DNA from 2 places in the Streptomyces sp. NPDC021100 genome. Region 1 is predicted to be linked to the other one. Evidence: predicted binding sites of a transcription regulator. Region 1 holds the regulator's gene; the other holds the start of a gene.
The links. The regulator HspR, encoded in region 1, represses chaperone genes until heat shock. The targets are predictions, from matches to a motif close to TTGAGNNNNNNNNNCTCAA.
Positions count from the first base shown of each region.

Region 2: a site for HspR is predicted at 9,196-9,214, ahead of lon (endopeptidase La). Genes of this name have one in related genera too.

Region 1 is NZ_JBIRQH010000003.1:99,595-113,864, forward strand. It holds gene clpB (ATP-dependent chaperone ClpB) at 1-1,624, opposite strand, end outside; gene ACH4PU_RS06965 (Uma2 family endonuclease) at 1,853-2,407, shown strand; gene ACH4PU_RS06970 (pyridoxamine 5'-phosphate oxidase family protein) at 2,433-2,849, shown strand; gene ACH4PU_RS06975 (GNAT family N-acetyltransferase) at 2,941-3,417, shown strand; gene ACH4PU_RS06980 (heat shock protein transcriptional repressor HspR) at 4,566-5,036, opposite strand; gene dnaJ (molecular chaperone DnaJ) at 5,042-6,214, opposite strand; gene grpE (nucleotide exchange factor GrpE) at 6,266-6,901, opposite strand; gene dnaK (molecular chaperone DnaK) at 6,898-8,763, opposite strand; gene ACH4PU_RS07000 (4Fe-4S dicluster domain-containing protein) at 9,040-11,310, shown strand; gene ACH4PU_RS07005 (Uma2 family endonuclease) at 11,429-11,983, shown strand; gene ACH4PU_RS07010 (MarR family winged helix-turn-helix transcriptional regulator) at 12,036-12,536, shown strand; gene ACH4PU_RS07015 (hypothetical protein) at 12,643-13,233, shown strand; gene ACH4PU_RS07020 (Yip1 family protein) at 13,437-14,270, shown strand, end outside.
Region 2 is NZ_JBIRQH010000001.1:425,746-440,015, forward strand. It holds gene ACH4PU_RS01965 (hypothetical protein) at 21-185, opposite strand; gene ACH4PU_RS01970 (LysE family translocator) at 490-1,122, shown strand; gene ACH4PU_RS01975 (lamin tail domain-containing protein) at 1,174-1,626, opposite strand; gene ACH4PU_RS01980 (CatB-related O-acetyltransferase) at 1,928-2,575, shown strand; gene ACH4PU_RS01985 (GntR family transcriptional regulator) at 2,682-2,942, opposite strand; gene ACH4PU_RS01990 (class I SAM-dependent methyltransferase) at 3,826-4,662, shown strand; gene ACH4PU_RS01995 (Uma2 family endonuclease) at 4,687-5,190, opposite strand; gene ACH4PU_RS02000 (hypothetical protein) at 5,439-5,798, shown strand; gene ACH4PU_RS02005 (MBL fold metallo-hydrolase) at 5,830-6,690, opposite strand; gene lon (endopeptidase La) at 6,765-9,173, opposite strand; gene ACH4PU_RS02015 (helix-turn-helix domain-containing protein) at 9,281-10,315, opposite strand; gene ACH4PU_RS02020 (NAD(P)-dependent oxidoreductase) at 10,461-11,336, shown strand; gene ACH4PU_RS02025 (rhomboid-like protein) at 11,600-12,736, opposite strand; gene ACH4PU_RS02030 (spermidine synthase) at 12,949-13,683, shown strand; gene ACH4PU_RS02035 (response regulator transcription factor) at 13,774-14,270, shown strand, end outside.

The sequences.
Region 1 (14,270 bases):
CGTCGGGGCCGACCTCCTCCTTGACCATGAGGTCCCGGGAGGCCGCCTCCTGCTCGGCCTCGGCCTCCGCGGCCTCCTCCAGCTCCCGCTCGACGGCCGGGATCTCGCCGTAGAGCAGCTTGGACGCGGTGTCGAAGTCACCGTCGCGCTGAGCGCGCTCGGCCTGCCCGCGCAGGTCGTCGAGGCGCTCCTTCAGCTCGCCGACGCGGTTGAGGGACTGCTTCTCCTTCTCCCAGCGCGCGGTGAGCCCGCGCAGCTCCTCCTCCTTGTCGGCGAGGTCGCGGCGCAGCTTGGCCAGCCGCTCCTTGCTCGCCTCGTCCGTCTCGTTGCGGAGCGCCAGCTCCTCCATCTTGAGCCGGTCGACGGCCCGCTGGAGCTCGTCGATCTCCATCGGCGAGGAGTCGATCTCCATCCGCAGCCGAGAGGCGGCCTCGTCGACCAGGTCGATCGCCTTGTCCGGCAGGAACCGGGAGGTGATGTAGCGGTCGGAGAGGGTGGCGGCGGCGACCAGCGCCGCGTCCGCGATCTGCACCTTGTGGTGCGCCTCGTAGCGGCCCTTGAGCCCGCGCAGGATCGCGATGGAGTCCTCCACCGACGGCTCGGCGACCAGCACCTGCTGGAAGCGCCGCTCCAGGGCCGGGTCCTTCTCGATCCGCTCCCGGTACTCGTCCAGCGTCGTCGCGCCGACCATGCGGAGCTCGCCGCGGGCGAGCATCGGCTTGAGCATGTTGCCCGCGTCCATCGCCGAGTCCCCGCCGGCGCCCGCGCCGACGACGGTGTGCAGCTCGTCGATGAAGGTGATGATCCGGCCCTCGCTGGCCTTGATCTCCGCCAGGACGGTCTTCAGCCGCTCCTCGAACTCACCGCGGTACTTGGCGCCGGCCACCATCGCGCCCAGGTCCAGCGAGACCAGCCGCTTGTCCTTCAGCGACTCCGGGACGTCGCCTTTCACTATCCGCTGCGCCAGCCCCTCCACGACGGCCGTCTTGCCGACGCCCGGCTCGCCGATGAGCACCGGGTTGTTCTTGGTGCGGCGGGAGAGCACCTGCACCACGCGGCGGATCTCGTGGTCCCGCCCGATGACCGGGTCGAGCTTGCCGTCCCGCGCGGCCGCGGTGAAGTCCGTGCCGAACTTCTCCAGCGCCTTGTACGTGCCCTCGGGATCGGCCGTCGTCACCCGCTGCCCGCCGCGCGCCTTCTCGAACGCGTCGAGCAGCCGCTTGGCGGAGGCCCGCTGCTGCTCCAGCAGCTCGGCGACCCGGCCGCCCTTGGCTGCCAGCCCGATCAGCAGGTGCTCGGTGGAGATGTACTCGTCCCCCAGGTCGCGGGCCCGCTCCCCGGCGTCCACCAGCACCGCCTGCAGCTCCCGGGTGGGCTGCGGGGGCGCCACGGTCGACCCCTGCACGCTCGGCAGCCCGGCCAGCACCCGCTCGGCCCCGCCGCGCAGCACCGCGGCGTCCGCCTCCACGGCGGCCAGCAGGTCGAGCAGGTTCTCGTTCTCCTGCCCGGCCAGCAGGGCCAGCAGCAGGTGGGCGGGGGTCATATCGGCATGCCCGGCCGACACGGCCCGCTCATGGGCGGCGCTCAGCGCCTCACGGCTCTTGTTGGTCAGCTCGGCATCCACGACGGGGAGCTCCTCCTCGGGTTCGCTTTCGCTTCTGGGTCCTGCTTGAGGCAACGTGCGATAAGTTGAGTCTATTCCACTCAACCCACGCACCGGTAGTCCGGCCGGGCACTCCCCCTTGCGAGTGAACCGGTACGACGAACGGCCCGCCACCGGGGGCGGGGCGCGATGCTGGCGTTCGACCACGGGGAGGTGCAGCATGACGGCTATGGCACAAGACCAAGGCTTATGACGCCGGAAGAGACCCTCCTGGACTACTTCCTGACCATGGAGACCCCTGAGGGGTTCCGGGCGGAGTTCATCGAGGGGGAGATCGTCGTGTCACCGGCGCCGGACGGCGACCACGAGGACGCCATCGAGCTGATCGTCGCGCAGATGTACGACCACGCGAAGGTCCGCATGCAGTACTCGGGAAACAAGGGTCTGAAGTCGCCCCGAGGGGGCTCCTGCCCGAAGAACTACGCCATCCCCGACGCCGCATTCGCCCCACGGGAACGACGCCTCTTCCGTGGCGCGCCGACCTGGATGTCCCCGGACGGCATCGCCACGGTCGCGGAAGTGACCAGCAGCAAGCCGGAACGCGACCGCGTCGCCAAGCGCCACTGCTACGCCCGCGCCGGCATCCCCCTCTATCTCCTCGTGGACCGCGACGAGAGCACCGTGACCCTCTTCGCCGAACCGGTGAGGGAGGACTACGCGGAGGTTCACAGCATCCCCTTCGGCAAGGCCCTCCCCCTCCCCGCCCCCTTCGACTTCGATCTCGACACCACCGACTTCCTCTGATTCCCGGACCACTACCCTGGCGGCCATGGCCCACGACCTCCGCAACCTGCCGGACGCCTACGTCGCGTTCTGGCGCGAGCGCCATTTCCCGACCCTCACCACCCTCCGCCGGGACGGCAGCCCGCACGTCGTGCCGGTCGGCGCCACGTTCGACCCGGAGACGTCCATAGCCCGGGTGATCACCCGCAAGCAGAGCGCCAAGGTCTCCAACGTCCTCGCGGCCGGCCCGGACGGCCTCCGCGTCGCGCTCTGCCAGGTCGCTCCGGGCGGGCTGTGGGCCACCCTGGAGGGCACGGCCGTCGTCCGGACGGAGCCGGACGCCGTCGCCGACGCGGTCGCCCGCTACGCGGAGCGCTACGAGCGGACCCCCGAGCCCAGCCCCGACCGCGTCCTGATCGAGATCACGGTGACGCGGGCCATGGGTTCGGTGCGGCTCGTATGAGAGACCACGGAGAGCGCGGAAGCGGCGCGGCGGCCCACGGAGGAGCGGAACCCGAGTGACGCCTCCGACCCCGCTGCCTAGGATGCCGCGCATGATCCCCGTGCACTGCGAACCGGTCACCGTGGACACCTACGAGGCAGTCATCGCCCTGGACGTGGGGCCCGGCCAACGGGAGTTCGTCGCCCCCAACGTCCGCTCGCTGGCCGACGCCTGGGCGTACCCGACGGCCGACCCGCTCGCCCTGCTGCACGGCTCCGAGCTGATCGGCTTCGCCCTGCTGTACCCGTCCGAGGACATCCCCGGGACCGTCTCGCTCTCCCGCTACATGATCGACCAACGCTTCCAGGGACAGCGGCTCGGCCACGCCGGCCTGGCCGCCGTCCTCGACCGAGCCCGCACGGCGGGGCACACCCGTATGCGCCTCAGCGTCGTACCGGGCAACCACGTCGCCTTCCGGCTCTACCGGGCGGCCGGCTTCGGCGAGACGGGCGACCTGGACGACGGCGAGATCGTGCTCGCCCGCGACCTCACGCCGGAGGACGCGACGTCCCGCCGGTCCCCCGCCTGACGTCCGGCGAAGCAGTCCTCCGGGAACGACCCGTCGCCGCCGTCCCGATCCGGACGGCGAGGGGACGCCCATCGGCTGCCCTCCAGCACCCGGCCGACCGTCCGCACCAGCGATACCGGCCGGTGACACATCGTCGGCTGTGAACCGGAGCACCCGCCGCACCTCGGGGCAGCGCGTCAGCTCGTTGTAGCGGGCGATGTCCCGCTGGTGCCGGGCCCGGCCGCCGTGCCAGGCGTAGCCCTCGATCTCCACGACCAGCCCCCGCTCCCTGAAGAAGAAGTCCGGGTACACCCGGCGTCCGCCGGGGAGCAGCAACTCGGCCTGGGGTTCCGGGTACAGGCCCGCGTCGTTCATCCGCAGCCGGGCGATCGTCTCCGCCGGGGAGCCCGCCCGCTCGTCGGCGAGGGCCAGCCAGTCCAGCGCCCGTCTCCCGCCGCGCATCCCCGCGCCGTCCCGCACCGCGTCCCGGACGGCGTCGAGAACGGTCAGCGGTCCGCGCGAGCCCCGTTCTCCGCCCGGCCGGCGGCTCACCGCGGACTCCACCGCCACCAGCGCGTCGTCCCGCGGCCCCGCGCGTAAGAGGTCGGCCAGGGTGCGGGGGACCGTCGTCACCGTGAGCCCCGCGCTGCGCGTCACCTCGTCCGGGCGCAGCGGAAGGCGGTGCACTCCCCGCCCGCCGGCCGGAGCGGTGAACTCCGGTCTCTCCACGCGCCGTTCGACACCGTGCACCAGGGCTGCCGCCCAGTGGCTGACCACGAGTTCCGGCCGGGCCAGCTGCTGTGCCCAGAGATGCGCCGTCAATCCGGCCGACCGCCCCGGCGCCGCGAAAGCGCCCGGACGCACCGCCTGCCAGCCCTCCTTCCTGAGCCGGCGCCGCAGCCCGCACCGCGACCAGCCCAGCCCCTCCGCCTGGGACAGGGCCACGACCCCGTCCTGTGTCTCCGCCAACGCGGTCACCGCCGCGAACTTCCGTGCTCCACCGCTCTTTTCCGCGCTCATGCTCACTGAGTGTGACGGCCTCCGGCGGCCTCCGCCACGCCTGTGGAAAACCCCCTGTGGAGAATCATTTCCCCAACGCGAGAGGCCCGCCCCCTCATCGGGGACGGGCCTCTCGGACGACGAACGGATCAGCGGTCAACGCGCGTTGATCAGCGATCCCGCTTCGGCGGATGCCAGACGACCAGCGCGCTCGTCTGCTGCATCTCCTGGTACGGGACCAGGTCCCGCCGGTACGACGCGTGCACCGCCGCCTCGCGCTGCTGCATCGCCGCGGCGGCGCCGTCGACGACCGCCTGGAGCTCGGCGACCCGGGCCGACAGCGCGGCGACCTGGTTCTCCAGTTCGATGATGCGCTTGATGCCGGCCAGGTTGATGCCCTCGTCCTGCGACAACTGCTGCACCTGGCGGAGCAGTTCGATGTCGCGGGCCGAGTAGCGGCGGCCGCGCCCGGCCGTGCGGTCGGGCGAGACCAGGCCGAGGCGGTCGTACTGGCGCAGGGTCTGCGGGTGCAGGCCCGAGAGCTGAGCCGCGACCGAGATGACGTACACGGGCGACTCATCGGTCAGCTCGTACGGCTGAGCGGGTTCGAAGCGCCGACGGGTGCGGCCGTCGCCGTTCATCACGGTCACTCTCCCTTCGCCGCCCGGAACAGCTCCGCGCGCGGGTCCTCACCCGCCGTGGCGTCGCGGAAGGTTTCCAGGGCGTCCCTGGCCTTGTCGTCGAGATCCTTGGGAACCACGACCTCCACGGTGACCAGCAGGTCGCCGCGGGTGCCGTCCTTGCGCACCGCGCCCTTGCCGCGGGCCCGCATGGTGCGCCCGTTGGGCGTGCCCGGCGGGATCCGCAGGGTGACCGGCGGGCCGCCGAGCGTGGGCACCTTCACCTCGCCGCCGAGCGCCGCCTCCGGGAAGGAGACGGGCACGGTGACGGTGAGGTTGTCGCCCTTGCGTCCGAAGACCGGGTGGGAGCCGACGTGCACCACGACGTACAGGTCGCCGTTGGGTCCGCCGCGCTCGCCCGGCGCTCCCTTGCCGCGCAGCCGGATCCGCTGGCCGTCGGAGACGCCCGCCGGGATCCGGACCTGCATGGTGCGGGAGGACGTGGCCCGGCCGCTGCCCTTGCAGACGTCGCAGGGGTTCTCGGGGATCAGCCCGCGGCCCTTGCAGTCGGGGCAGGGGTCGGTCAGCGAGAAGCCGCCGCCGGAGCCGCGCGACACCTGGCCGGTGCCCACGCAGGTCGGGCAGACCCGCGGGGTGCCGGCCTTGTCGCCGGTGCCGGAGCACGCCTTGCAGGCCGCCGAGGAGGACATCCGCAGCGGGACCGTGGCCCCGTCCACCGCCTCGGTGAAGCTGAGCGTCACCTCGGACTCGATGTCCTGGCCGCGGCGCGGCTGGGTGCGCGTGGTGCCGCCGCCGCGGTTGAAGAGGCCGCCGAAGACGTCGCCCAGCCCGCCGCCGAAGCCGCCGGCCCCCGCCCCGCCCTGGGCGCCCCCGAAGAGGTCGCCCAGGTCGAAGTTGAAGGAGCCGCCGGCGCCTCCCGGACCGGGCCGGAAGCCACCGTTGCCGAACAGCGCCCGCGCCTCGTCGTACTCCTTGCGGCGCTTGGGATCCGCGAGGACGTCGTACGCCTCGGAGATCTCCTTGAACCGCTCCTCGGCCGAGGCGTCGCCCTTGTTGGCGTCCGGGTGGAACTCGCGGGCGAGCTTCCGGTACGCCTTCTTGATGTCGGCCTCGGCCGCGTCCTTGGGCACGCCGAGGACCTTGTAGTAGTCCTTCTCCACGAAGTCCTTGGTGCTCATCCCCGGCGTCCCTCCTCCCGGTGCGTGCGGTCAGTGCCGTGCTTCATCGCGTCAGCCCTCGTCCGGGCCACCGCTCTCCTCGTCCGACTCGCCCTCGGCCTTGCCCTGGGCGCCCGGCTGCGGCTCGGCGACCGCGACCCGCGCGGGGCGGATCGTGCGCTCGCCGATGCGATACCCCGGCTGCAGGATCTGCACGCACGTCGTCTCGGTGACGTCCGGCGCGTAGCTGTGCATCAGGGCTTCGTGGACCAGCGGGTCGAAGGGCTCGCCCTCCTTGCCGAACTGCTGGAGGCCCATCTTCGCCACGACCGTCTCCAGCGATTCGGCGACGGACTTGAAGCCGCCGACGAGCTCGCCGTGATCACGGGCGCGGCCGATGTCGTCGAGCGTGGGGAGCAGTTCGGACAGGAGGTTCGCGACGGCGACCTCCTTGACCTGCACCCGGTCGCGCTCGACGCGCCGGCGGTAGTTCTGGTATTCCGCCTGGAGCCGCTGGAGGTCCGCGGTGCGCTCGTTGAGCGCGGCCTGCGCCTGGTCCAGCTGCGCCTGGAGGCCTACCTCGACCAGCTCCTCCCCGGCCGGGGCCGGGCCCGCCTTGTCGGCGGGACCGGCGCCCTTCTCGTCGGCCGAGTCGTCGGAGGGAGTGCCTTCAGGCTTTTCGTCGAAGCCCGGGGTCTCCTCCGTCACGCCGACGCACCGCCCTTCGGCTTGTCCTCGTCCACGATCTCGGCGTCGACGACGTCGTCCTCGGCCTTGGCCTGCTGGCCCGCACCGGCACCGGCGGCACCCTCGGCGCCCGGGGCGCCCTGGGCGGCCTGCGCGTCGGCGTACATGGCCTGGCCGAGCTTCTGGCTGACCGCGGCGACCTTCTCGGACGCGGTGCGGATCTCCGCGACGTCCTCGCCCTTCAGCTTCTCCTTCAGCTCGGTCACCGCGGTCTCGACCTCGGCCTTGACCTCGCCGGGGACCTTGTCCTCGTTGTCCTTGAGGAACTTCTCCGTCTGGTAGACGAGCTGCTCGGCCTGGTTGCGGGTCTCGGCGGCCTCGCGGCGCTTGTGGTCCTCCTCCGCGTACTTCTCGGCCTCCTCGCGCATCCGGTCGACCTCGTCCTTCGGCAGCGAGGAGCCGCCGGTGACGGTCATCTTCTGCTCCTTGCCCGTGCCGAGGTCCTTCGCGGCCACGTGCATGATGCCGTTGGCGTCGATGTCGAAGGTGACCTCGATCTGCGGGACGCCGCGCGGCGCCGGGGGCAGACCGGTGAGCTCGAACATGCCGAGCTTCTTGTTGTACGCCGCGATCTCGCGCTCGCCCTGGTAGACCTGGATCTGCACGGACGGCTGGTTGTCCTCGGCCGTCGTGAAGATCTCGGAGCGCTTGGTCGGGATCGTGGTGTTGCGCTCGATCAGCTTGGTCATGATGCCGCCCTTGGTCTCGATGCCGAGGGACAGCGGGGTGACGTCGAGCAGCAGGACGTCCTTGACCTCACCCTTGAGGACACCGGCCTGGAGCGAGGCGCCGATGGCGACGACCTCGTCCGGGTTGACGCCCTTGTTGGCCTCGCGGCCGCCGGTCAGCTCCTTGACGAGCTCGGCGACGGCGGGCATCCGGGTGGAGCCGCCGACCAGGACCACGTGGTCGATCTCGGAGAGGGCGATGCCCGCGTCCTTGATGACGTTGTGGAACGGGGTCTTGCAGCGCTCCAGGAGGTCTGCGGTGAGCTGCTGGAACTGGGCGCGGGTGAGCTTCTCGTCCAGGTGCAGCGGGCCCTCGGCGGAGGCCGTGATGTAGGGCAGGTTGATCGTGGTCTCGGTGGACGAGGACAGCTCGATCTTGGCCTTCTCGGCGGCCTCGCGGAGGCGCTGGAGGGCCATCTTGTCCTTGGACAGGTCGACGCCGTGACCGTTCTGGAACTGCTTGACCAGGTAGTCGACGACGCGCTGGTCCCAGTCGTCACCACCGAGGTGGTTGTCGCCGTTGGTGGCCTTCACCTCGACGACGCCGTCGCCGATCTCCAGCAGCGAGACGTCGAAGGTGCCGCCACCGAGGTCGAAGACGAGAATGGTCTGGTCGTCCTTGTCGAGGCCGTAGGCCAGCGCGGCGGCCGTCGGCTCGTTGACGATGCGCAGGACGTTGAGGCCCGCGATCTCGCCGGCCTCCTTGGTGGCCTGGCGCTCGGAGTCGTTGAAGTACGCCGGGACGGTGATGACCGCGTCCGTGACCTTCTCACCCAGGTACGCCTCGGCGTCCCGCTTCAGCTTCTGCAGGATGAAGGCGCTCATCTGCTGCGGGTTGAAGTCCTTGCCGTCCAGGTTGATCTTCCAGTCGGTGCCCATGTGGCGCTTGACCGACCGGACGGTCCTGTCGACGTTGGTGACGGCCTGGCGCTTGGCGACCTCGCCGACCAGGACCTCGCCGTTCTTCGCGAAGGCGACGACGGACGGCGTGGTCCTGGCGCCCTCGGCGTTGGTGATGACGGTGGGCTCACCGCCTTCGAGAACACTGACGACGGAGTTCGTCGTACCCAGGTCGATGCCGACCGCACGTGCCATGTCGATTCCTCCAGCTGACTTGAGTGGAACAGACTCAAGGGTGCAACACGGATGGCGGACTGTCAACGGAGCTGAGTCGACCGGGCTCAACTCTTATGCGTCCCTTATTCGTGGGTCCGGCCGGCGCCGTCGCTCCGCGGCCGCTGAGGGTCGCCTGCGCGACGCAGATCACCGGCGGTGCGGGTATATCGCACGCGCGAGAGTGAGTAGTCTCGTACGGACTGGATAAGTTACCGAGTAGTAATCCCGCTTTCGCAGGTCCGAGGAGCCCCAACCATGCAACTCGCCGCGATCATCGTGTCGCTGGTCCTCATCGCGGTCGGCTTCGCGCTGCTCGGCCGTGCCGTCCTGCAGATCTACCAGCACATGCGACTGGGCCAGCCGGTGCCCAAGGGCACCCGCACCGACGACCCGGTGGGACGCACGGTCACGGTGGCGAAGGAGTTCCTGGGCCACACCCGCATGAACCGGTGGGGCCTCGTCGGCGTCGCCCACTGGGGCGTCGCGCTGGGCTTCTTCTCCCTCCTGATCACCATCGTGAACGCCGTCGGGCAGCTCTTCAAGGCCGACTGGCTGCTGCCCTTCATCGGCGAGTGGCTGCCCTACGAGCTCTGGGTCGAGTTCTTCGCCACGACGACCACGCTGGGCATCCTCGCCCTGATCGTCGTCCGGCAGCTGAGCAAGCCGGGCAAGCCGGGACGCAAGTCCCGCTTCGCGGGCTCCAACTTCGGCCAGGCGTACTTCGTCGAGGCCGTCATCCTCATCGTCGGCTGCTCGATCGTGACGCTGCGCGGCCTGGAGGGCGCCCAGCACGGGGTCGAGAGCTACGAGGCCGGCTACTTCGCCTCGTACCCGCTGGTCGCGGCCTTCCGGGGGCTGAGCACCGAGACGCTGCAGAACCTCACCTACCTGGTCGCCATGATCAAGATCGCGACGTCCTTCATCTGGATGATCACGATCTCCCTCAAGACCGACATGGGCGTGGCCTGGCACCGTTTCCTGGCCTTCCCCAACATCTGGTTCAAGCGCGAGTCCAGCGGTGACGTCGCCCTCGGCGCGCTGCAGCCGATGACGAGCGCGGGCAAGCCGATCGACTTCGAGGACCCGGGCGAGGACGACCAGTTCGGCGTCTCCCAGATCGAGCACTTCTCCTGGAAGGGCCTGCTCGACTTCGACACCTGCACCGAGTGCGGCCGCTGCCAGTCGCAGTGCCCCGCCTGGAACACCGGCAAGCCGCTCTCCCCGAAGCTGCTCATCATGTCGCTGCGCGACCACGCGCATGCCAAGGCGCCGTACCTGCTCGCGGGCGGCGGCAAGGACATGGAAGGCAACGAGAAGGCCACCGAGGAGCAGCTCAAGGACGTCCCGGCCGCCGCCCTCGCCGAGGCCGAGCGCCCGCTCATCGGCACCCTCGAGGAGAACGGCGTCATCGACCCCGACGTCCTGTGGTCCTGCACCACCTGCGGCGCCTGCGTCGAGCAGTGCCCGGTGGACATCGAGCACGTCGACCACATCGTCGACATGCGCCGCTACCAGGTGATGATCGAGTCCTCGTTCCCGTCCGAGGCAGGCACGATGCTCAAGAACCTGGAGAAGAAGGGCAACCCCTGGGGCCTCGCCAAGAAGCAGCGCCTGGCGTGGACCAAGGAGGTCGACTTCGAGGTCCCGGTCGTCGGCAAGGACATCGAGGACCTCACCGAGGTCGACTACCTGTACTGGGTCGGCTGCGCCGGCGCCCTGGAGGACCGCGCCAAGAAGACCACCAAGGCGTTCGCGGAGCTGCTACACATGGCGGGCGTGAAGTTCGCCATCATGGGCGGCGACGAGGCGTGCACCGGTGACTCCGCGCGCCGCCTGGGCAACGAGTTCCTCTTCCAGCAGCTCGGTCAGCAGAACGTCGAGATGCTCAACATGGCCTTCGGCGAGGATGCGGAGGAGGGCGTCAAGGTCGAGAAGTCGAAGAAGAAGATCGTCGCGACCTGCCCGCACTGCTTCAATACGATCGCCAACGAGTACCCGCAGCTCGGCGGCGAGTACGAGGTCATCCACCACACGCAGCTGCTCCAGCACCTCGTGGACGAGGGGAAGCTGGTCCCCGTCACCCCGGTCGAGGGTCTGATCACCTATCACGACCCCTGCTACCTGGGCCGCCACAACAAGGTCTACACGCCGCCGCGCGAGATCATCGCCAAGGTGCCGGGCCTGCGGAACGAGGAGATGCACCGCCACAAGGAGCGCGGCTTCTGCTGCGGCGCCGGCGGCGCGCGCATGTGGATGGAGGAGCGCATCGGCAAGCGCATCAACAACGAGCGCGTGGACGAGGCGCTGTCCCTCAACCCGGACATCGTCTCCACCGCCTGCCCGTTCTGTCTCGTCATGCTCACCGACTCGGTGAACGGCAAGAAGAACGACGGCAAGGCCAAGGAGTCCATCCAGGTCGTGGACGTCGCCCAGCTGCTGCTGGAGTCGGTGAAGACGCCGGTGGAGCCGGAGGGCGACGGCGAGACGGCCGCCGCGCCGGAACCGGACCCGGAGCCGGTGAAGTAGCGCCTGTCGTACGGTGACGACGGCCGGGCCCCGCGGACTTCGCGGGGCCCGGCCGTTGTCAGTGGGGCGTGGGACGATGACTCCGTCAGCGCTCGCCCGGACCGAGCAGGAGATAGTCATGGACTACGCCCGCATGCGCGCCATCGCCGACGAGCTGTCCGCCCTGCCCGACGCGGGCAAGGTCGAGATCTCGGACGGCACCATCGTCATGATGACGAGCCCGTCCGGCACGCACGAGCTCGTGGCCATGCGGCTGCGCCGGCAGCTCGACCGGCAGCTCCCGGACGATCTCGTGGCCCACACCGGCGGAGACGTGGAGGACCCGGAGCTCGGCATCCTCCGTCGGCCGGACCTCGTCGTCCTGCCCGAGCCGGCCATGGACACACCCGGCCCGTTCCACCCCAGGGATCTGGAGCTCGCCGCCGAAGTCGTCTCCCCGTCCAACCATGCGAACGACTACGCGCAGAAGGCGCGCGACTATCCGGCTCTGGGCATCCCCCTCTACCTGCTGATCGACCCGCGCAAGGGCACCGTGATGGTCATGTCCGATCCCGGGCCGGGATCCGACGGGCAGCGGTGCTACCGCGGTCGTCACGAGTACGCGTTCGGGGAGAAGGTCCCCGTGGGCGAGTGGACCGTCGACACCTCCGAATTTCCGCGTTACCACTCGTAACGCGTGCCACTCCCTTGATCTCAACCTCGGTCGAGGTTCTAGCGTCACGTTCATGACGCCGCATCAGCCCATCAGCCCGCGCCCCGCCGACCCCGCCGTCCCCGACGACTTCGCCGCCCTCGCCGCCCAGCCCATCGGCTACTGGAGCGGCGTGGCCCACGACGCCGTCATCCGGCACATCCGCGACGGGATGGCCGGTATCGACGTCACCCAGCCGCAGTGGTGGATCCTCAACCAGGTCGCGGGCGCCGGCTCCGCCGGACGGACCCGCGACGAGCTCGTGGCACGGCTCGCCGGCACGATCGGCGTCGCGCCGGAGGAGATCGCACGGGCGGCCGACAGCCTGCTCGCCCGCGGCTGGCTGACCGCCGACGGTCCGGACGCGCTCCGGTTGACGGACGCCGGGCGGGCCGCCAAGGCCCGTACCAAGGAGCTGGTCGACCGGATGCGGACGGAGATCCACGAGGGCATCACGGACGAGGAGTACGTGGGGGCGCTGCGGGTGCTCCGGCGGATGATCGACAACGTCGCGGCGGCACGCGGCGCGGCGTGAGCGGGGCAGGAGCGGGGGCGGCTGCTCCGAACCGCCTCGATTCCCGCCGTCTTCCGAGTACGCGTACTCAGGACACGGCCACTTCCGGGCGGGAACACTCGTTCCCATGACCGTTCACCCGCGCCTCCGGCGCCTCGCACCGCCCCTGACGGCCCTGCTCTGCGCGGCCGGTGCCCTCACCGCGTGCGGCGGCGGGAGCACGGACGACGCGGCGGGCGTGCCCGATCCGGCGTCCCCTCCGGCCGCCTCGGCACCGCCGACGCCTTCCGCGGCCGCCCCGACGACGGAACCCCCGGCTCCGGTCACCCCCGGGGACGGCGTTCCCAGGGACGGCGTCCCCGGCGACGCCCCGCCGCACTACGCCGAGAACCACGCTTACCGGGCCACCGCCCCGCTCTCCGCCGCGCAGCGGCACGAGGGCGACTCCCAGGCGGCCCGCGTCCGTGGCGCCCTGGGGAGGCTGCGGACGGCGAGGACCACCGGGCCGCGGGCCGTCGGCCCGGCGCTGTGGGACCTCGGCTACCGGCCGGACGCCCTGACCCTCACCCCGCTCGGCGAGGGGACCGCCTACACGGTCGCCCTCCCCGAGGTCTGCGTGGAGGGGACGGTCGACCGGTCGCGGGTCCGGGCGGAGGTCCACGGCCACTACGTGGAGGGCGGCGGCGACGGCTGCACGGAACCGCGCGGCGGGCACTGAAGGACGTCCGGAGTCCACCCGGCGCGACGCTTCCGAGGCTCCGCCCCAACCCGTCCCGAACCCGTACCGCAGCCCCGTAAACCCCTGCTTCCCCTACTTCCCCCGGGCCTCTCCCCTAGGGGATGTCACAGCTCAGCAGCAAGGAAGCCCCTGCGCCCCCACCCCCGCACCACCGCTCCCCGGGAGCGGGTACGTTCGAAGGCGTGGCTGGATTCAGGATGGGACGCGGACGGGACTCGGAAGAGGGCAACGCCGCACGACAAGCAGGACACCCCGGGCAGCAGGCGCCGTACGGGGGCGCCCCGTACGGCGGTCCGGGCGGCGGTGCCCCCTACGGGCCCGGCCCGGCCGGCGCGCCGGGCGCGCCCGGCGCGCCCGGCGCGGCGCCCGGGCACGCCCCCGGCGCCCCCGGCGGCGGCTGGGACGGGCGGCAGTGGCAGGGCGGGCCGGCCGCCGGCGGGGACGAGCCGGAGTACTTCGGCGGCGAGCCGTCGCACCAGCGGCCCCCGCAGGGCCCGGGGCCGTCCTACGGCGGGCAGCAGACCTACGGGGGACCGGCCTACGGCGGGCACGGCGGACCCGGCGCCCCGGGCGGCCACCCCTACCCGGGGCAGGGCCGGAATCAGGGCCAGGGTCACGGTCAGGGCCACCGCCCCCCGCAGCCGTACCCCCAGCAGGGCAGCACCCAGCAGTTCGGCCTCGGGGAGGCCCCGGACGCGTACCCGCCCCAGGGCGGCAACGCCCCCTACGGGGACGGCTCCCACGACGGCGGATACGACGACAGGCACGGCGAGGGCGGGTACGGCGACGACGGCTACGGCGACGCCCAGACCTACAACGGCCCCCCGCCCGGCCCCAAGCTGCACTGGAAGGACCTGCTGACCGGCCTGGTGCTGCGCCCGTCCGCCACCTTCTGGCGGATGCGCGACCACCCGATGTGGATCCCCGCGCTGCTCGTCACCTTCATCTACGGCCTGCTCGCGGTCTTCGGTTTCGACAAGGCCCGCTCGGACGTGCTCAACGCGACGTTCGCCAAC
Region 2 (14,270 bases), on a different contig from region 1:
CACGCGCCTCCGGCGCCGGTTCACGCCACGCGCACGGTGTCCGCGAGGCGCGAGAAGTCGTCCCGGCCGTGCCCCTCGGCGATCGCCCGGCGGGCGACGGCGAGCGCCGCGTCCAGGACGCCGGTGTCCCGTCCGCGCGCGGCCGAGGCGTGGACGATGTGCCGGATGCCGGCCGCGGCGTCCACACCGTGCCGGCGGCGGGGCCGGGCACGGCCGGCATCGCGGCGGTGCTGCCGCGCGCGGCCGGGGACGAGGCGTCGCCGCCGCTGCCCGCGTGCTCGCCGCCGGCGGACGAAGTGCCGGCGGAACGGAACCGGGTCGAGGGGACGATGACCCAACTGGGCCGCTGCCCGTACTTGTTGTGGGAGACGATCGACCGGTCGGGTGTCGAGGCTCGTGCGGCGGACGGCGTCGGCGGGACCGACTGCAGGGAACCCCTGGGGTCCTACGCCCTAGCGTCCCCCCAGTCTCTTGGAGCACGATAGCCCCATGCTCACCACTTTCATCGCCTTCCTCGGGGCCTGCACACTGATCGCGGCCTCCCCCGGTCCCGGCACCATGCTGATCATCCGCAAGTCGCTGCAGAGCCGACGGGCGGGCTTCATGACGGTGCTCGGCAACGAGACCGGCGTCTTCGTCTGGGGCCTGGCCGCCGCGTTCGGTCTGACGGCGCTGCTGGCGGCGTCCGAGGTGGCGTACGACGTGATGCGGATCGTCGGGGCCGTGGTGCTGGTGACATTCGGGGTCAGGACGCTGCTGGAGGTGCGGCGCGGGACCGGGAAGGCGGAGGTGCCGGGCGCCCCGCAGGCCGGGGAGGAGGAACGTTCCGGCTGGTCCTCGTACCGGGCGGGCCTGGTGTGCAACCTGGCGAACCCGAAGGCCGCCGTGTTCGCGATGTCGTTCCTGCCGCAGTTCGTGCCGGACGGGGTGCCGCACCTGCCGGCGATGGTGGCACTCGCCGCGATCTGGGCCGTGTTCGAGGTGGGGTACTACGGGGTGTACGTGTGGTTCGTCGGCCGGATGCGGGCGATCATCTCGCGGGAGCGGGTGCGCAGGCGGCTGGAACTGGCGTCGGGCGGTGTGCTGGTGGCACTGGGCGTGCGGATGGCCGTCGAAGGCTGAGCCCGCTGCCGGCTCCGGGAGCCGGCAGCGGTCCTTACGGGCGCGCGCGGATCAGCGACGGCCCCAGGAGGCGGTGGCGACGGTCCGGCCGGCGGCGTCCCGCAGGGTGGCCTTGTCCCGGTCGTTGTTCCAGACGTAGGCGCGGCGGTTCTGGTACACGTCGGCGGCGGTGTCGCGGCCGGTGCCGGTGTGGACGCGGACGGAGGCGTGGGCGGCGAGGCGCAGCGTGCCGAAGCGGTAGGTGTGGCGCTCGTTGTCGGTGAGCGTCCAGCGGCTGAGGTCCACGGCCTTCTTGCCGGTGTTGGTGACGGTGACCCACTCGGCGTTCAGGCTCCGGTTCGAGCGGTCGTCGCGCCCCGGGCTGTCGTACTGGATCTTGCCGAACGCGACGGTCGGACGAGCGGCCACGCTCTGCTCCGCCGCCACCGCCGCGGGCACGGCGGCGGCCGCCAGCACCGCGCCGCAGGCGGCGGTGACGACCAGGCGGGCTATGGATCGCGACAAGGGAACCTCTGCTTTCCGGCCCGGCGGCCCGGCGGGGCCGCCGCGACCACGGCTGTGCGCCCGGCGGCTGCCGGGCTCGCCCTACTCTCGCGCGGAGGCGTCCGCTCCGGGAAAGGGATCCTGTGTCCTGTGACGCAGTTCTCACACTCCCGTGACACCCGCCGGCCCGGGGGTTTCCGGCCCGCTCACGCCCCGCACCGGCCACGAACGTCGCTCCGACGCGCCCCAGCGGGCCGCGTCCGCCCGGGATTTGTGATCATTGAACGCCCCGGTCCGCCGTGTGTGAGAGGGATGATTCCTGATGCCCGCCGTTCCCGCCGACCCCACCGTGCTCCACCCGATGCCCGGCCAGCCCCGGGTGGTGTTGCTGAAGCCGCTGGTCACCTCGCCGTTGATCGAGGTCGGGGAGTTCTCGTACTACGACGACCCGGACGACCCGACGGCCTTCGAGACCCGGAACGTGCTCTACCACTACGGCCCGGAGAAGCTGGTCATCGGCAGGTTCTGCGCCCTGGGCGAGGGGACGCGGTTCGTGATGAACGGCGCCAACCACCGGATGGACGGCCCCTCGACGTTCCCGTTCCCCATCATGGGCGGATCCTGGGCCGACCACTTCGACCTGATCACCGGACTGCCCGGCCGCGGTGACACCGTGGTCGGGAACGACGTGTGGTTCGGCTACCGCTCACTGGTGATGCCCGGCGTCCGGATCGGGCACGGGGCGATCGTCGCCTCGGGGTCGGTCGTGGTCGACGACGTACCGGACTTCGCCGTCGTCGGCGGCAACCCGGCCAAGGTCATCCGGTACCGGTACGCACCCGAGGACATCGCCCGGCTGCTGGACATCGCCTGGTGGGACTGGCCGGTGGAGCACATCACGCGGCACGTCAGGACCATCATGTCCGGCACGCTCGACGAACTGGAGGCGGCGGCTCCGGGCCGTGGTTAGGGATTCGGCGGCCGGGGGCCCGTGGGCCGCGCGGCTCCCCGCCCCGGCCGGAATCCGCCCCCGCCGAGTCCGGAACCCGCGCTCCGCCACGCGTCGGCGGGGCCGCCTACTCGGCCGGCTCGGTGACGAACGTTCCCTTGGCGGGCAGCGTCACCAGCAGGCCGCGCTCCCGCAGTTCCTGGATGGCCCGCCGAACGGTACCGATGGCCACGCGGTACTCCTCCGCCAGGTCCCGCTCCCCCGCGAGCCTGGCACCGGGCCTGAGTTCACCCGCGACGATGCGGGCCGCGATGTGGTCTGCGACCTGCATGTAGACGTAGACCGCTTTGGTCGGGTCGATGGGCGCCGCGCCCTGCTCACCTGCCATGACAGTCAACATAGAGCAAGGAAGCGCTACACGGATGAGTGGATAGCTCTCCACTGCTCTACACCGCTCCACGTTCCGGTATTACGGTCGCAGCACGTAACACCCCGGCGGCGCCTGCCAGCGCCCCGGGGCACGGTCCACGCTGCGAAGGAGCGTCGACGTGTTCAACGCTATCCCCCATTGGCTTTCCCGGGCATGGGAAAAGCTGTGCCCGGCCCTCAGAGCCGTCGGAGACGGCCATCGCCCGCCGCAGGAAGTACGCGTCCCGACTGCCGGAGCGGCCTGGACCGACGTCCCGCCGACAGAGGACCCGACCGCGCCCTTCGTCAGGGTTTCCGCACACGGCATCGACATCGTCCCCCGCAGCCCGTCGCGGTGCATCTGCCGTGAAAGGGTTTCGCCGCCCCGTCGCGTCACCAGCGCATTCGTCACGGACGCCCAAAGGCCGGGGTCTCCGGCAACCTCCGCGCTCCCAGCCGAGAGGGGTGGCGAGTGAACAGCCTTGCCGGGGCACGCGGTCCGACGATCCGGCCCGAGTACGAGGCCGAATCAGCGGTCACTTTCTCGATGCGTTGCGCCACCTGCGGGGCCGCGTCCGAGCGCGTGGAGGATTTCACCGTTTCCCACGGCTGGTCACTCCGGCATGTGACCCGGCACCCCGACCACCTGCGCTATCGCGAGGTTATTCACCGCACTTGGCGGGCTGACCCCGCTCTCTGAGGCCGCTGAGAGCCACCCTCCGGGCCGGGGCCGCCGTGCCGGCCCCGCGCCGCGTCGGCACGCGGAGCGGCACGGCGATGCTCAGGAGGGCGCCGCGCGCCGGGACAGGCGGCGGGCGACTGACCTGACACCGCTCTTAGCGACCGCCTCGTAGAGTGCCGCCATGACGCGCAGCGACAACGACCGGCCCGGCGAGCCGGACCGCGCCCGGCGGACGGTCTTCGGGGAGGCCGCCGAGGAGTACGACGCCGCCCGGCCCGGCTACCCCGGGCAACTGTTCGCCGATGTCCTGGAGTTCGCGCGGCCCGGCGCGGAAGGGGACGTCGAGGCGCTGGAGGTCGGCGCGGGCACCGGAAAGGCGACGCTGGCGTTCGCCGCGCTCGGCGTGCCGGTGACGGCGATCGAGCCGGACCCGCGCATGGCCGCCGTCCTGGCCCGGCACCGCGCCGACCGCCCCGGGATCACCGTGCACGAGGGCGAGTTCGAGACCTGGGACGCGGCCGGCCGCCGCTTCGACCTCCTCTTCTCCGCCCAGGCGTGGCACTGGGTCGACCCGGAGGTCCGCTGGTCACGCGCCCGTTCCGTGCTCCGCCCCGGCGGCGCGCTCGCGCTCTTCCGGAACGACTGGTACGTCACCGACGAGTCCCTGCGGCAGGAACTCGTCGCCGTCCACGACCGCTTCCTCCCCGAACGCCCCCCGCACTCGATCCTCGACGAGCACCCCCGCGAGTCCGTCCGCGGCGAGCACTCCTGGGTGACCGCGGAACTCCGCGCGGACCCCGGCTTCACCGACCTCGACCACCGCGTCTACTCCACGGCGCACGAACGCTCCACCACCGGCATCACGGCCCTGCTGACGTCCCTGTCCTTCTACCGCGCCCAGCCGGAGGACACCCGCCGCCGCCTGCTCGCGGAAGTCGCGCGGGCCGTCGATGCGCAGGGCGGACGCGTCGGCCTGACGACGCAGTCGGTGCTGTTCCTGGCCCGGACACGGAGCTGAGGCCGCCGGGCCGGGCCGCTCCGGTCACTCGTGGGCGAACTCCTCGGTGTCCAGGACGAGTCCGACGACCGTGCCCGCGAGGTCGACCGGATCGCCGAACTTCACGGCGGGCTCCAGGCGGTACGCCCCGCCCTCGGGTTCCGTGTAGACGTGACAGAGTCCCGTGTACGGGTCGACGATCAGGAGGACCGGGACTCCGGCGGCCGCGTAGGCGTCCTTCTTGGGCCCGTAGTCGTTGCGTGCGGTGTCCTTCGAGATGACCTCGGCGACGAAGGCGACGTCCTGGTGCTTCCAACGGCCCTTGGCGTTCTTCTCCGCACCTTCCTTGAGGAGAAGGACATCGGCGGCGAAACCGTTCAAGTGGCCGGGGAAGTCGATGCGGACGTCCGACAGCAGCCGGCGGCGGGGGTACCGTGCGCGGAGCTGCTCGACGACGTTGGCGGTGAGGTCCCAGTGATTGTCCCGTTGCGGCCAGAAACAGACCGCTCCCTCGACGACCTCCACCTTCCAGCCCTCGGGCACGGGCATGCGTTCAAGCCATGCGAACAGCGTGTCCAGACTCACCCCGTAGTTCACCGTGTGCTCCTCTCCCCCGCCGCCGCGCGGCGCGGGCGGCCGCGGGGTACAACGCGGCGCACGGCCGCCCCGACACGCCCTGCCCGGCGAGAACCGCCCCACTCGTCCACCGCGACCGTCCGCCCTCCCGCATGCCGCCGCTCAGCGCCGTCGTCGCACAGCCGCTACCGTCGCTCCACCACACCGGCCGAGGAGGAGCCATGCGCCCAGCAGACGGCGGACAGCCGCCCGAACTCTTCCCGCACCCGGGCACGACCGTTTCCGCGCTCGGTGGGGCACTCGCCCGGGTGGCTCCCTCCCGCCTGACCGAGTTCCGGGCAGATCTCGACGCGGCCCTGACCGCCGCCGCGCAAGACGGCTCGTCCCAGCCGGTCCGGTTCTTCCGAACCACATGGGCCACGGAGATCGAGATCGAGCGCCGACCGGCCTTGGCCGCCCGCTATCGGGCAGCGCTGGACGCGGCCAACATTCTCGATCGGGACGACCCCCGCCGGCGGGACGCCATGGACGCCTGCCTGGCGCTGTACCAGGAGGCCCGTTCCGCGGCGACCGGCGGGTGACGACCGAGGCCCCGGAGGGGGTACCGCGCCCTTACTCGTCCACCGCCTCCCACTCCACCCCACCGTCCTCCGTCCGGCGGACGCGGCCGAAGGGGACGTCGGCGAAGTGGATGCCGAAGCCGAGGGTGTCGGGTGCGGTGAGCTGTTCGACGAGGTCGCGACGGAAGGCGGCGGACTGCCGCTGGTCGTGGTCGACGACGGCGGACCACTCGGGGTGGGCGACCTGGAGAGGGGTGTGCATCGCGTCGCCGAAGGCGATCAGGCTGCGGCCGCCGCCGGTGATGACGTAGGCGGCGTGGCCGATCGTGTGGCCGGGGGTGAACAGGGCCCGGACGCCCGGGAAGATCTCCTCGCCGTCGGCGACCGTGCGTACATCGGTCGCCATGGCGGCGAGGGTCTCCTCAGGCACGCCGTGCTCCACGGCGAGGTGGCGCTCCTCCCACTCCGGCCCCGCGACCAGGTGGGTCACGCCCGCCGCGGTCAACTGGGCGGACCAGCCGATGTGGTCGCGGTGGAAGTGCGTGATGGCGACCGCTTCCAGGGCGGCGGGCGGGCGGCCGAGGGCGGTGAGGTGGTCGAGGAGGGCGCCGGCCTCGATCCGCCCGACGGGGGTGCCGGGCGCGGCCGGCAGCGAGACCGGGCCGATGCCGGCGTCGATCAGCAGGGCGCGGTCGCCGTGCTCCACCAGCAGGCCGCCCACGCCGGCCACCAGGTAGCCGTCGGCGTCGAGGTATTCGGGGTGGGCGGCCCACACCTCGTCCGCGGTGGCCGGGAGCCAGCCTCGCGGCGACAGTTGGACGACGCCGTCGGGCACGTAGGTCACCTTGGTGTCGCCGAGGCGGAGGGAGCGGATGCCGGCAGGGCGATTCAGACGCGTGCGAGTGTTCGTCATGCTGCGAACAACGGGCCGCCGGCGCGCGGCATTCCCGCGTTCCGACGGCCCGTCAGAAGCGTTCTTCCGCCGCTTTACGCGGCGACCGGCACCCCGTTCCCAACGGCGGCCGTCGCCGGCTCCAGGGCCAGCTCCAGCACCTGCCGGACGTCCGACACCGCGTGGACCTCCAGCTTCTCCAGGACCTCGGCCGGGACGTCGTCGAGGTCGGGCTCGTTGCGCTTGGGGATGACGACGGTGGTGACACCCGCCCGGTGCGCCGCCAGCAGCTTCTGCTTGACGCCGCCGATCGGCAGGACCCGCCCGGTCAGCGAGACCTCGCCGGTCATCGCGACGTCCGGGCGGACCCGCCGCCCGGAGAGCAGGGACGCCAGGGCCGTCGTCATCGTGATGCCCGCGCTCGGCCCGTCCTTGGGGACGGCGCCCGCCGGGACGTGCAGGTGGACGCCGCGCTCCTTGAAGTCACCGACCGGAAGCTCCAGTTCCGCGCCATGGGAGCGGAGGAAGGAGAGGGCGATCTGCGCGGACTCCTTCATCACGTCGCCGAGCTGGCCGGTCAGAGTGAGGCCGGCGGCGCCCGTCTCCGGGTCGGCGAGGGACGCCTCGATGAAGAGGACGTCGCCGCCCGCGCCGGTGACGGCCAGGCCGGTGGCCACGCCCGGGACGGACGTGCGCCGCTCGGCCGGGTCCTGGGCGGACTCGGGGGTGTGGTGCGGGCGGCCGATCAGCGGGCGCAGCTCGTCCACGCCGATCGTGAACGGGAGCTCCAGCTCGCCGAGTTCGTGCCGGGCCGCGACCTTGCGGAGCAGCCGGGCGAGCGACCGCTCCAGCGTACGGACGCCCGCCTCGCGGGTGTACTCGCCGGCGAGCCGGCGCAGTGCCGCGTCGTCCACCGTGACCTCGCCGGGCTCCAGGCCGGCCCGTTCCAGCTGCCGGGGCAGCAGGTGGTCGCGGGCGATGACGACCTTCTCGTCCTCGGTGTAGCCGTCGAGGCGGACGAGCTCCATCCGGTCGAGCAGGGGCTGCGGGATGGCCTCCAGGACGTTGGCGGTGGCGAGGAAGACCACGTCGGAGAGGTCGAGTTCGACCTCCAGGTAGTGGTCGCGGAAGGTGTGGTTCTGCGCGGGGTCGAGGACCTCCAGGAGGGCCGCGGCGGGGTCGCCGCGGAAGTCGGAGCCGACCTTGTCGATCTCGTCGAGGAGGACGACCGGGTTCATCGAGCCGGCCTCCTTGACGGCGCGCACGATGCGGCCGGGGAGCGCGCCGACGTACGTGCGCCGGTGGCCGCGGATCTCCGCCTCGTCGCGCACGCCGCCGAGCGCCACCCGGACGAACTCGCGCCCCATGGCCTTGGCGACGCTCTCGCCGAGCGACGTCTTTCCGACACCGGGCGGGCCGACGAGCGCGAGCACCGCGCCCCCGCGCCGCCCGCCGACCACGCCCAGCCCCCGGTCGGCGCGCCGCTTGCGCACCGCCAGGTACTCGGTGATCCGCTCCTTGACGTCGTCCAGGCCCGCGTGGTCGGCGTCGAGCACGGCCCGGGCGCCCGGGATGTCGTACGCGTCCTCCGTGCGCTTCGTCCACGGCATCTCCAGGACGGTGTCGAGCCAGGTGCGGATCCAGCCGCTCTCGGGGCTCTGGTCGGAGGCCCGCTCCAGCTTGTCGACCTCCTTCAGGGCCGCCTCGCGGACCTTCTCCGGCAGGTCGGCGGCCTCCACCCGGGCGCGGTAGTCGTCGGACTCGCCGTCCGCGTCCCCGTTGAGCTCGGCCAGCTCCTTGCGGACGGCCTCCAGCTGGCGGCGGAGCAGGAACTCGCGCTGCTGCTTGTCGACGCCCTCCTGGACGTCCTTGGCGATGGACTCGGCGACGTCCTGCTCGGCGAGGTGGTCGCCGAGCTGCTTCACGGCGAGCTTCAGCCGCGCGACCGGGTCGGCGGTCTCCAGCAGCTCGACGCGCTGGGCGACGGTGAGGAAGGGCGAGTAGCCGGAGTTGTCGGCGAGCTGGGAGACGTCGTCGATCTGCTGGACGCGATCGACGACCTGCCAGGCGCCGCGCTTGCGGAGCCAGCTGGTGGCGAGCGCCTTGTACTCCTTCATCAGCTCGGTGACGGCGCCCGGCAGCGGGTCGGGGGCGGGCTCCTCGACGGCCGTGCCCTCCACCCAGAGGGCGGCGCCGGGGCCGGTCGTCCCGGCCCCGATGCGGACGCGGCGGACGCCGCGGATGAGGGCGCCCGGATCGCCGTCGGAGAGCCGGCCCACCTGCTCCACCGTGCCGAGGGTGCCGGTGCCGGCGTAGGTGCCGTCCACCCGTGGGACGAGCAGCACGCGCGGCTTGGCCCCGCCCTGCGCGGCGGCCTGCGCGGCCTCGACGGCGGCGCGGACCTCGGAGTCCGTGAGGTCCAGGGGGACGACCATCCCCGGCAGGACCACCTCGTCGTCGAGCGGCAGCACGGGCAGGGTGAGCGGTGCGGACGTCGAAGCCATGATCTCCCCTTCGGCAGGCAAGTTGAGCTATGCAGACTCAATGTCCCTGCGCGGGGAGATGTTCCCGCAGGCGTGTTCGCTGTGAGCGATCAGGTTCGCCGTGAGCCTCAGTGCCCCGCCCGCCGTACCGTCCGGCCCGGGCGGACCGATCGGCCGCCGTGGCCCGGGAAGGCGCGGCGGTAGTCCGTCGGGGTGATGCCGAAGTGCAGCGTGAAGTGGCGGCGCAGGTTGGCGGCCGTGCCCAGGCCGCTGAGCTGGCCGACGCGTTCCACGGGGAGGGTGGTGGCTTCGAGGAGGGACTGGGCGCGGGACAGGCGCTGGGAGAGGAGCCACTGGAGGGGGGTGGTGCCGGTGGCGGCCTGGAGGCGGCGGAAGAAGGTGCGGGGGCTCATGCCGGCGCGGGCGGCCAGGTCGTCGACGGTGAGGGGCTGGTCGAGGCGTTCGGTGGCCCACTGGAGGACGGGGGCCAGGCCGTCGTCGCCGGTCTCGGGGACGGAGACCTCGACGAACTGGGCCTGCCCGCCGGGGCGGTGGGCCGGGACGACGAGCCGCCGGGCGAGCTGGTTGGCGACGTTTGCGCCCAGGTCGCGGCGGACGAGGTGGAGACAGAGGTCGAGGCCGGCCGTGACGCCGGCGCTGGTGAAGACGGTCCCGTCGTCGACGTACAGCACCGAGTCGTCCACCTCCACCTCCGGGTGGCGGCGGGCCAGGGCCTCGGTGTGCATCCAGTGGGCGGTCGCCCGGCGGCCGTCGAGGATCCCGGCGGCGGCCAGGGCGAAGGCTCCGGCGCACAGGGAGACCATGCGCGCGCCCCGGTCGGCGGCGCGTCGGAGCGCGTGGAGGAGTTCGTCCGGCAGCTCACGCTCCCCGTCGACGCACGCCTCCGGAACGGACGGGATGATCACGGTGTCCGCGTCCTCCAGCCCCTCCAGCCCGTAGGGGGTGCGCAGGGTGAAGCCGAGCGGGCCGGGCGGCGGCTGGTGCGGGGACGGGCCGGCGGCGCACAGGCGCAGGTCGTACCAGGGGTCGGCGAGATCCGGGTGCGGGATGCCGAAGACCGTGCAGACCACCCCCAGCTCGTACAGGTCCCAGTAGGGGATGTCGTCGTCGATCACTGCCACGGCCACGGAACCAGCGCTCATACCGGGACAGCCTAGTGGCAGGAATTTTGCGGAGGCGGTCAGTCCTGCCACTGTCGGGGCCGTGCGGGCGGTGGAAACGTAGGGGTCACACGAGAGCGCGTCCTCTCAAGTCCCGGTACTTCCCCACGAAATGGGTGACTTTTCCATGAGCACGAAGGTGACCGTCCTCGGCCTGGGTTCGATGGGCACCGCGCTGGCCGGTGCGTTCCTGGCGGCCGGCCACCGCACGACCGTCTGGAACCGCACCGCGGGCAAGGCCGCCGCCCTGGTGGAGAAGGGTGCCGCCGAGGCCCCGGACGCCGCCGCGGCCGTGGCGGCGAGCCCGCTGGTGGTCGTCTGCCTGGCCACCTACGACACCGTCCACGAGGTCCTGGACCCGCTGGTCGGCGACCTGGCCGGGCGGACCGTCGTCAACCTCACCTCCGGCGCCCCGGAGCAGGCCGCCGAGGCGGCCCGCTGGGCCGAGAAGCACGGCTTCCGCTATCTCGACGGCGCGATCATGACGACGCCGCCCGGCGTCGGCAACCCCGACTTCATGTTCCTCTACAGCGGCTCCCCGGGGGCCCTCGACGAGCACCGCGCGACGCTCGCCGCCCTCGGCGACCCGGTGGACCTGGGCACCGACGTCACCCTGGCCTCCCTCTACGACACCGCGCTGCTCGGCCTGATGTGGTCCACGCTCACCGGCTGGGCGCACGGCGTGGCGCTCGTCGGGACGGACGGCGAGGGCAAGGCCGCCGCCTTCACCGCGGTCGCCGGCCGCTGGATGCGGGCCGTCGAGTTCTTCATGAACACGTACGCCCCGCAGGCCGACGCCCGCAGCTACCCGGGCGACGACGCCACGCTCGGCGTGCACCTCGCGGCCATCGAGCACCTCGTGCACGCCAGCGAGGCGCGCGGGGTGGCCTCCGGTCTGCCCGAGCTGCTCCAGGGCCTGGTCAAGCGGGGCATCGACGCCGGGCACGGCGGCGACAGCTGGGGCCGGCTGGTGGAGTTCGTCCGGGCGGAGGGACGCGCGTGAGCCCTCTGACGACGCCGGGCACCGCCCTCGCCCTCGACTGGGCCACCCTGGTCACCGAGACCGCCGAGCGGACCACCGCCTTCCTCGACGGCCTGGCTCCGGCCACGGCCTGGTCGCGGCCGGCCGGCCGGCTGGAGTGGTCCTGCCACGCGACGCTCGACCACCTGGCGTTCGGCATCACCGGGTACGCGGCACTGCTCACCGCCAAGCCGCGGGACCGGTACATCACCCTGTTCGCCTCGCTCGACCCGAAGGCCCCGGTCTCAGCCCGCCTGGAGGGCATCCGCGTCGCGGCGTCGTTCCTCGCCGCCGCCGTCCGCGCCGCCGCGCCCGAGGACCGGGCCTGGCACCCCTGGGGCCACTCCGACGGGCCCGGCTTCGCCGCCATGGGCGTGGTGGAGGCCGTCGTCCACACCCATGACATCGCCACCGGCCTGGGCGTCGACTGGACCCCGCCGGACGACCTGGCCGGCCCCGCCCTCGCCCGGCTGTTCCCCGGCGTCCCGCACGAGGACCGGCCCGGCCTGGCCCTGCTCCGCGCCACCGGACGGATCGCGCGGCCCGGGGAGGGGCACCTCGCCGAGTGGAGCTGGGACGGCACCGTCCGCTGAGGCGGTGGCGTCCGCTGGGGCAGTGGCGTCCGGGGCGGCGGCGACGGCCGGCGCGGGCCGGAGGGGAGCCCGCGCGGCCGGCGCCGTGTCCCGGACGTCACCGCGCAGCAGCAGCTCACAGGCGACACCGGCCAGCAGGGCGATCGGATGCCCCCAACTGGCCAGCGGGTCCGCCAGCTCCACCAGGTCCTGGGCGCACATCAGGGAGGCGGCGCCCAGCAGCCCCCACTTCCAGGGCGGGCGCTGGAGGCTCGCCAGCGCGCCGAGACAGGCCATCAGGCCGAAGCTGATGCCGTAGTCGAGCCGGTGCAGCGAGTCGGCCGGCAGCCGGCCCGCGGCGACCGCGCCGGCCACCGGCAGCTCGGTGGCCAGGGTCGCCAGGACGTGGCCGAGCAGGAAGACACCGGCCGTGCGCAGCCCGCCCACCCGCCGCTCCAGGGCGCCGAGGACCGGGGCGAACGCCCAGCCGAAGAAGGACCAGAGCCCGCCGGCGACCCACAGGGCGCTGGCGAACAGGACGACCAGCGGCCGGTCGGCCAGATGGGCCGCGTCGGTGCTGGAGTCGCGGAGCAGCTGGTTGACGGTGGACTCGTCGCCGAGCTCGGCGTAGACCGCGGTGGCGAGCAGGACGAGGCCGTACCAGAAGGTGAAGGGCGTGGCCCGAGGTGTGGGGACCAGCTGCCGCAGCCCGTGGAACCGGGTTCTGAGCGGGCGCGCCGGCCGCCGTCCGGCGGCGGTGCCGTCGGCCGGCGCGGGGGCGCCCGCCTCGGCGGGATCAGCGGCGGTCACTCGGCCGGGCTCCCTTCCGTCGACGTGCCCGGGGCGTGCCCGGACCTTCCCGGGACGCTCCGGACGGCCCGCCCGGCGGCGGGCCGCAGTACGAACAGTACGGGCCCGGGCGTCCGCCGGACCCGTCTTCGGTCCGTGAACCAGGCCACGCCTGTCAACCTCTTAACCTTCGGATGCGTCCGTCGAACATCAACGGTCTCCGGAGGTCTCCCGTGCCCGTCCCGTATGTCCCGAACGATCCCGTGACCACCCTCGACCGCCGCGACGGTCCCTACGGCGAGGTCGCCCTGCGGCGGCGCGGTCCGGCGGAGGGGGCCCGGCCGGTGTACGAGATCATCGCGAACGGCTGCTTCCTGATGGACACCTCGGACGGCCGCTCCGAGCGGCTGCTGGTGGACGCCGCGCTGAGGGCGCTGCCGGCCGGGCGGGCGGAGCCCGCGGTGCTGATCGGCGGGCTGGGCGTGGGCTTCTCGCTGGCGCACGCGGCTGCGGAGCCGCGCTGGGGGCGGATCACGGTGGTGGAACGCGAGCGGGCGGTGATCGACTGGCACCGCGCGGGCCCGCTGTCCGCCGTGTCCGGCGCGGCACTGGCCGATCCGCGCGTACGGATCGTCGAGGCGGACCTCCTCGCGCACCTGGACGCCCCGGCCCCGGCCTCCGCCACCTCCCCGGACGCCCCCGCCTACGACGCGATCTGCCTCGACATCGACAACGGCCCCGACTGGACCGTCACCGAGGACAACAAGGGCCTCTACTCCCCCACCGGCCTCGCCGCCTGCCGCGCCCGGCTCCGTCCCGGCGGAGTGCTCGCCGTGTGGTCCGCACAGCCGTCCGAGCGGTTCGAGGAAGCCCTCCGGAATGCCGGGTTCGCCGGGGTAACCACCGAAGAGATCATCGTTGCCCGAGGCGTCCCCGACGTCGTCCACCTCGCCGTCCTCGCCGCGTAGCCGTCCCCCGTCACCTGCCCGTACCCTGCTTGCCACAGTGGGAGGACCGGCACCGGAAGACGCTGGGGACGACGGCTAGGGGCGGGGCACATGGAGCAGACACACACGGGCCCGAGCGGCGCCGCAGCCTCCGCCGGGGCGCAGCGGCGGGTACTGATCGTCGAGGACGACCGGACCATCGCCGACGCCATCGCGGCACGGCTGCGGGCCGAGGGGTTCCAGGTGCGGACCGCGGGCGACGGGCCCGCGGCGGTGGACACCACCGAGGCGTGGCAACCGGACCTGCTGGTGCTGGACGTGATGCTGCCGGGCTACGACGGCCTGGAGGTGTGCCGGCGGGTCCAGGCCCGCCGCCCGGTGCCGGTGCTGATGCTCACCGCGCGCGACGACGAGACCGACATGCTGGTCGGCCTGGGCGTCGGCGCGGACGACTACATGACCAAGCCGTTCTCCATGCGCGAGCTGGCGGCGCGGGTGCACGTGCTGCTGCGCCGGGTGGAGCGGGCGACGCTGGCCGCGCACACCCCGCGGAGCGGGATCCTGCGGCTGGGCGAGCTGGAGATCGACCACGCGCAGCGCCGGGTGCG